3 regions of the Blautia sp. MSK20_18 genome follow, and region 2 is predicted to be linked to each of the others. Evidence: a T-box and tRNA genes for the amino acid it is inferred to sense, from the RefSeq annotation. Region 2 holds a T-box; the other regions hold tRNA genes.
What was found. The T-box of region 2 lies ahead of proS (proline--tRNA ligase). A T-box ahead of a tRNA ligase gene usually reads a tRNA of that ligase, here a tRNA-Pro.
Positions count from the first base shown of each region.

Region 1: it encodes a tRNA-Pro, which carries the amino acid that the T-box ahead of proS (proline--tRNA ligase) is inferred to sense. The anticodon was not compared.
Region 3: it encodes a tRNA-Pro, which carries the amino acid that the T-box ahead of proS (proline--tRNA ligase) is inferred to sense. The anticodon was not compared.

Region 1 covers NZ_JAJCGR010000006.1:128,364-130,621, reverse strand. The annotation lists gene LI091_RS05835 (anaerobic ribonucleoside-triphosphate reductase activating protein) at 1-77, shown strand, start outside; gene LI091_RS05830 (DUF6128 domain-containing protein) at 133-1,212, opposite strand; tRNA gene LI091_RS05825 (tRNA-Pro) at 1,348-1,421, opposite strand; gene LI091_RS05820 (Ig-like domain-containing protein) at 1,631-2,258, opposite strand, start outside.
Region 2 covers NZ_JAJCGR010000060.1:8,849-11,106, forward strand. The annotation lists gene LI091_RS17680 (alpha-L-rhamnosidase-related protein) at 1-523, shown strand, start outside; T-box leader at 754-963, shown strand; gene proS (proline--tRNA ligase) at 1,122-2,258, shown strand, end outside.
Region 3 covers NZ_JAJCGR010000012.1:55,520-57,777, forward strand. The annotation lists gene ilvC (ketol-acid reductoisomerase) at 1-39, shown strand, start outside; gene LI091_RS08745 (LysR family transcriptional regulator) at 204-1,100, opposite strand; tRNA gene LI091_RS08750 (tRNA-Pro) at 1,196-1,269, opposite strand; gene LI091_RS08755 (hypothetical protein) at 1,404-1,844, opposite strand.

The sequences.
Region 1 (2,258 bases), on a different contig from region 2:
AGGAAGAAATGAAAAACTACCGGGATATCCTGTCTCAGACGATCCCGGTAGTAGAAATTCGTGGTATGGAGCTGTGATCTGCGGATTTGCAAAACTGTTTGCTTATCTGCATGGATGCCGAAATTTTTCTGATCAGATGTTAATAAAACAGTACCAGTATCCTCCCTTTCCGCCTGGGATATGAATATCCGGACATTCCTTAAAGTAGGGAAAGCCAAACATATTGGCCATAAACCGTTCCTGCTGGCTGTATCCACCGGGTACTCCCAGTATGTACTGTCCCCGGGGATTTCTGCACAGCAGAAGATGGCCGAAATTCTGATATCCGTACATGACAAAACGGTTGCTGCAGAAGCAGCCGTTTTTTCTGCATAAGGCACTGCAGTCCGATGGTCTGATCTTGCTGCAGTCTGTGAAATAGCCGTCGTTAAAGGGATCATCACAGGGTATTCCCGGAAGTGGACGAGATGGCTCCGGTCTCGATGGTTTCGGCGGATGCGGTGACGGCTGGCCTGGCCGTGGTGGTTCCGGCGGATGCGGTGACGGCTGGCCTGGTCGTGGTGGTTCCGGCGGATGCGGTGATGGCTGGCCTGGTCGCGGTGGTTCCGGCGGATGCGGACCGGGAGCCTGATATAAATTTCCGGTTTCCGATGTCTTTAATACATCCTCCTGAATCTCCTCCACCGTCATGATCCTGTCTGACTCCTTCTGATTTTCCTGCACTTCTGGCAAGGTTCCATCTTTTTGATTTTCTTCTTCCTTTTCTTCCCGCTCTCTGCCTTTTTTCTCCGCCGCCTTCTGATATTCCGTTCCTTTTTTCTTCCACTCGCGGAAATTCTCCGGCCGGATCGGCTGATCATCCCATTCCGTTCCCCAGAATCCGCCGGCATCGGAGATCAGAAGCAGTCCTCCAAGCTCCTGAAGACTTTTTCCCATGCCTCCAATATCCCCTGTATCCGTCTCCAGTGCGCACTCGATCCGTTCCCGCCCGGTAACACAGCTTCCGATCAAAATACCATCCATCAACCCTTCCTGCCGCACAAACCCATACACTCTGCACCGACTTCCAGGCTCCAGTCCAACGCAGCGCAGATGAACCTCCACACGGCATTTCCTATCTCTGGCCTCCACCCTCACATAACCGCTGCTGCCATCTTTTTTTCCTTTCCGATACTCGTACACATACGCAACAAAACGCTGATATCCAGCCAACGCACGTCCCTCCGGTATTTCGGTTTCGTTAATATATATGAAAATCGAGAGAAATCATTCCATCAACTGAAAAAAGCTCCAGGATGTACAAACACAAAAAAGAACCCCTCAACCAAGGGATTCTCAAAGCTTTAGTCGAAGCGACAGGATTTGAACCTGCGACCTCTGCGTCCCGAACGCAGCGCTCTACCAAACTGAGCCACGCTTCGTTATTCTGTTTCAGTTGTTTGTGTTTTGCTCAACTGCAAGAGCTATTATATTAGAGTTTCTGTACTTTGTCAATAGAAAAAATTAAAATTTTTCAAAAAAATCGAATTTTTTCTTTTTTCCTGCTTCGGGCATGCATTTTCGCAGACCCGAAGCAGTTTTGGGAAAGGTTCTTTATAACATATCAAATATATTCAGGTGAAATATATGCTTATTTCACTGTAACTGTTACTTTTTTTGTGATTCCGTTGCTGCTTACATAGATAACAGCTTTTCCTTTTTTCACACCTTTAACAACACCTTTGCTGCTTACAGTAGCAACTTTTGTATTGCTGCTTCTGTAGGTGATCTTTGCCTTTGAAGTAGCAGTTGCCTTGATGGCTGTTGTTTTCTTTGCTTTTACACTTACAGCTGTTTTGGATGTGATCTTCAGGCTGCCTTTTTTTACTGTGATCCTGCAGGTTGCTTTGTAGCTTCCGCATTTTACTGTAATTGTAGCTGTTCCTGCTTTTTTTGCTGTTACTTTTCCGCCTGCGCTTACCACTGCAACGGATTTATTACTGCTTGTATAAGTAACTTTTCCGCTAACGCCTGTTTTTTCCACTTTGATCTGGCTTGTTCCACCCACAAATACAGTTTTCGCTGAAGCCGAAGCTTTTACAGCCGGCTTCTTGACTGTGATCTTGCAGGTTGCTTTATAATTTCCGCATTTCGCTGTGATCACAGCTGTACCTGCCGCCTTTGCAGTTACCTTTCCATTTGCGGCTACAGCTGCAACAGATGGTTTACTGCTTGTATAGGTTACTTTTCCGGTAACACCTGCGGTCGTTGCTTTCAAC
Region 2 (2,258 bases):
TGCAGAACTTCTCTTCGGGGAGGAGAAGCTGATCCGGCGTTTTGTGGAGGATGATAAATTTGATGAGCTGATCGATGCAGCAATTCGGAAGCACAGTGATTTCAAACTGGAAGGAATCCACGATGCAAGAACACTTTTCCATGCAAAACTGATACGAGATGCCGATAAGCTGGATAACTGCAGAGTAAAGCTGGAGGCGTCAATAGAGGCCATGCTTGGTGTATCAGAAGAGGTTGCAGGAGAAGGGTTGATCTCACCGGCAGTGTGGGAGTCCTGTCTCAGAAGAGAATCCGTGTTATCCGCAGACAGACATGTGCCGGTGGATTACTGGGTATCTTATCTTGCACAGTATTATGATATCAATTTTCCTGAGACCTGTGAGATCATCGAAGAAGAGGATTATATCAACAGGATCGCAGGCCGGCTGACGTACCAGGAACAGGATACCAGAACTAAGCTCCATATTCTCACAGAAGATCTGAACAGGTATCTGGAGATGCCGGCTGTGTCTGTGAAGGAATAGGAGCATAGCAGTTACTGTTCACTGGCAATGTTCCGCGAGGTGTTTTTTGTGAGCGAAGGTCACAGAAAACCCGAGACATACCGCGCGAATTTATGCGATTAGCATAAATTCTGTGCATCGCGAAGCGTGTTACTGAGAACGGAGTGAGCAGTAACTCATAGCAGAGAGACTTGTTATATTTTTTGGTTTGGGGTTGACTTTGAGGCGGTTTTCGCCTAAAATATATCAAAGATACGGCGATGATGAGAATAGTACACAGGGAATTATCTCAGAGAGGGATCTGCTTTGGTGGAAGGATCCTGTGCGTGAACTGTGGAACCGGCCTCGGAGCTCTGCGTGATTGAAGCGTGGCGTGTGTTTCCGGCGTTAACGGGTGTTGAGAGAACAGCTTTTCTGGCTGTTAACTGGGGTGGTACCGCCGAAGTCATTCGGTCCCTTGTGAGGGATTCGGAGGGCTTATTTTTTTGTCCGTAAAACGGGACTGTAAATATAGTGTACGGTTTATAGGACGGAAGAGTAAGCAGAAAGGATTCCGGATTGCCTTGGCTGTCTGACAGCCGGCAATATGTAACAGATCACAAGAAAAAGGAGATTTATCATGGCAAAAGAAAAGAAATTAGTACAGGCCATCACATCTATGGATGAGGATTTTGCTCAGTGGTATACAGACGTTGTTAAGAAGGCTGAGCTTTGTGGCTATACAAGTGTTAAGGGCTGTATGGCGATCAAACCTGCAGGTTATGCGATCTGGGAGAATATCCAGCATGAGCTTGACCGCAGATTTAAAGAGACTGGTGTAGAGAACGTTTACATGCCGATCTTTATCCCGGAGTCTCTTCTTGATAAAGAGAAGGATCATGTAGAAGGTTTTGCTCCGGAGGTTGCATGGGTGACTCATGGCGGCCTTGATCCGCTTCAGGAGAGACTTTGCGTGCGCCCGACTTCTGAGACTCTGTTCTGCGATTTCTACCAGAAAGAGATCCAGTCCCACAGAGACCTTCCGAAGGTATACAATCAGTGGTGTTCCGTTGTCCGCTGGGAGAAGACAACACGTCCGTTCCTTCGTTCCAGAGAGTTCCTGTGGCAGGAGGGACATACAGCACATGCAACAGCCGAGGAAGCAGAGCAGCGTACCATCCAGATGCTGAACATCTATGCAGACTTCTGTGAGGAAGTTCTTGCGATCCCGGTTGTAAAAGGCCAGAAGACAGACAAGGAGAAATTTGCAGGTGCTGAGGCTACTTACACAATCGAGTCTCTGATGCATGACGGAAAAGCTCTCCAGTCCGGTACAAGCCATAACTTTGGAGATGGTTTTGCCAAAGCATTCGGGATTCAGTACACAGATAAAGATAACACTCTGAAATATGTTCACCAGACATCCTGGGGAATGACAACACGTATGATCGGTGCAATCATCATGGTTCACGGTGATAACAGCGGACTTGTTCTTCCTCCGAGGATCGCTCCGGTACAGACTGTGATCATCCCGATCCAGCAGCGTAAAGAGGGCGTTATGGAGAAGGCTGATGAGCTTCTTGCAGCACTGAAGGCAGCAGGCATCCGTGCAAAGGTTGACGCTACAGACAAGAGCCCGGGATTCAAGTTTGCTGAGCAGGAGATGCGTGGTATCCCGCTTCGTGTGGAATGTGGCCCGAAGGATATCGAAAACGGCCAGGCAGTTCTCTGCAGAAGAGATACCCGTGAGAAATACACAGTATCCTTCGAGGAGCTT
Region 3 (2,258 bases), on a different contig from region 2:
TACAGCTGGAACGGCGAGGATAAGCTTATTAATAACTAAGCAAAATTTATTGCAGGTGCAATAAATTTTGCTTTACTCGAACGAAGCGCAGCGAAGTTTGAGTCAAAAAAGTCACACACGTAATACAGTGGTAGGAAACTTTTTTGAAATTTAAAATTCCCATCTGGTCGCAATGATCAGATGGGAATTTTTTTTACATTCCTTTATTTATCCGGATGCTCTGTTTCATCATCAAAAAATGGCGCGATCAAAGCCGAATCAGCATCTTTCTGTCTGCATACAAACCCGATCTCACGCAGCGGAAAAGAAAATCCTACCGGTACTTCCACCAGAGTTCCTTCTTCCAGCTCTTTTTTTACAAAATCACGGATCACACATGCAATCCCAAGACCAATTTCCGCAAACTGGATCAGAAGATCCATAGTTGTTACTTCCAGAATATGACTTAATTCCACATGATGTTCTTTCAGCTGAGTGTTCACGGTCTGACGTGTAATATTGTCCTCATCCAGCATCATGAAAGTTGCTGCCTGGATCAGAGGTTCATCCGGATAGAGCTTTTTCTGATTTTCCAGATACTGCTGTGTACAGACAAAGGTATCCTGGATTTTCAAAAGAGGCTGAAAATAATATCCCCGAAGCTTCTGCGGCCGTCCGATGAGTCCCAGATCGATTTTTTCCTCATCCAGAAGCTGCAGCGTCTGATAAGTAGACTGGCAGGAAATTGTGATACGTACATGAGGAAAACGTGCAATATAGTTTTCCAGGTGGGAGAGCAGTACATATCTGGTAAGAGTAGAACTGGCGCCCAGACGCAGCTTTGGAATGTCCCGGGAACGGTTATGGCGAATGGAATTTTCTCCTTCATCCAGAAGTGAAAGAGCTTCTTTTACTTTTTCAAAAAGAAGCTCACCATCCGGGGTCAGAGTGACACCCCGGGAACTGCGTTTAAAAAGAACGGTATCCAGATTCTGCTCCAGCTTCTGGATCGCCTTGCTGATAGCAGGCTGACTGATATAAAGGTCCCGGGAACTGTGGGAGATACTGCCGGTACGTGCTACCGTATAAAAAATATGATAAAGAGACAGATTATCCTGCATGCAAAACCTTCCTTTCGAAAAATAGTAAAGTAATAAAGGTAATAAAAAAATCCGAAGTCATCAGACCTCGGAAATCCTTGAATTTGTTAGAAATATCGGGGCAACAGGATTTGAACCTGCGACCTCACGGCCCCCAGCCGTGCGCGCTACCAAGCTACGCCATACCCCGCAACGCATATAACTATAACATAAACGAATTGTAAATGCAACCATTTTTTGAGGAGAAAGATGGTTGTATGGATGATAATAAAGAGTGTGATCCCTTGATACTTTCATAGGCTTCACACTCTTTACATGATATGATCAGGCTGTCTGTATTGTGTTACCTGGGTCAGGTAAAATACCTCTTCCCTGAAGTACAACGACAAGAGTTTCTGTTGTGTCCTGTAAATTTTTGATATCTTTTCGGATATCCCGTTCTGCAAGCTTAACATCCAGTGAAAGGTCGTCCAGGCGTTTTCTGTTGGTATCACATTTCAGATCGATCATTTCAAGTCTGTTTTCTACCCGGTTGAAGCGGGCATCTATTTCATCAAAACGAACATCCATAGCATCAAGACGAGCGTCGATACCGTCAAAACGAACATCCATAGCATCGAGACGAGCGTCGATACCGTCGAGACGAGTATCCACTGCATCCAGTCTGGCGTCGATACCATCTAATCGGTTATTTATATTGCCCAGCTGGACATTGATCGGATTTATCATACCGGCTAATAATTCCAAATCTTTCTGATCTAGCATATGCGCATCCTCCTATAAAAATTGTACCGCATATTTCTCTGTGCGGATATTGTATCATGTTTCGAGTGTGAAGTCTATGAAATTATCAAAGAACAGAATGGACAGGAACAATAAGTTCTTAACTAGTATAATATATATAATAAGAAAAAACAAGACATATTTTTATATCTTTAATAATAATAGAAAATGCAGGCGAACTACCTGAAGAATAAAAAAGGAGGCCGGGAGTTGTGCTGACTCCCGGCAAAAAAGTATGAAAAAGAAAAAGATTGTTTAGCATTTGCTATCTACAGTTAATAATATAGTAAAAAAATGTGTGCATTGTGTGAAAGGAAAATGAAGAGAATGTGAAAACTGCCGCTTAATGTTAGATTAAGCGACAGTGATTTTTTCGGATTATTCTGTTGTTTGATC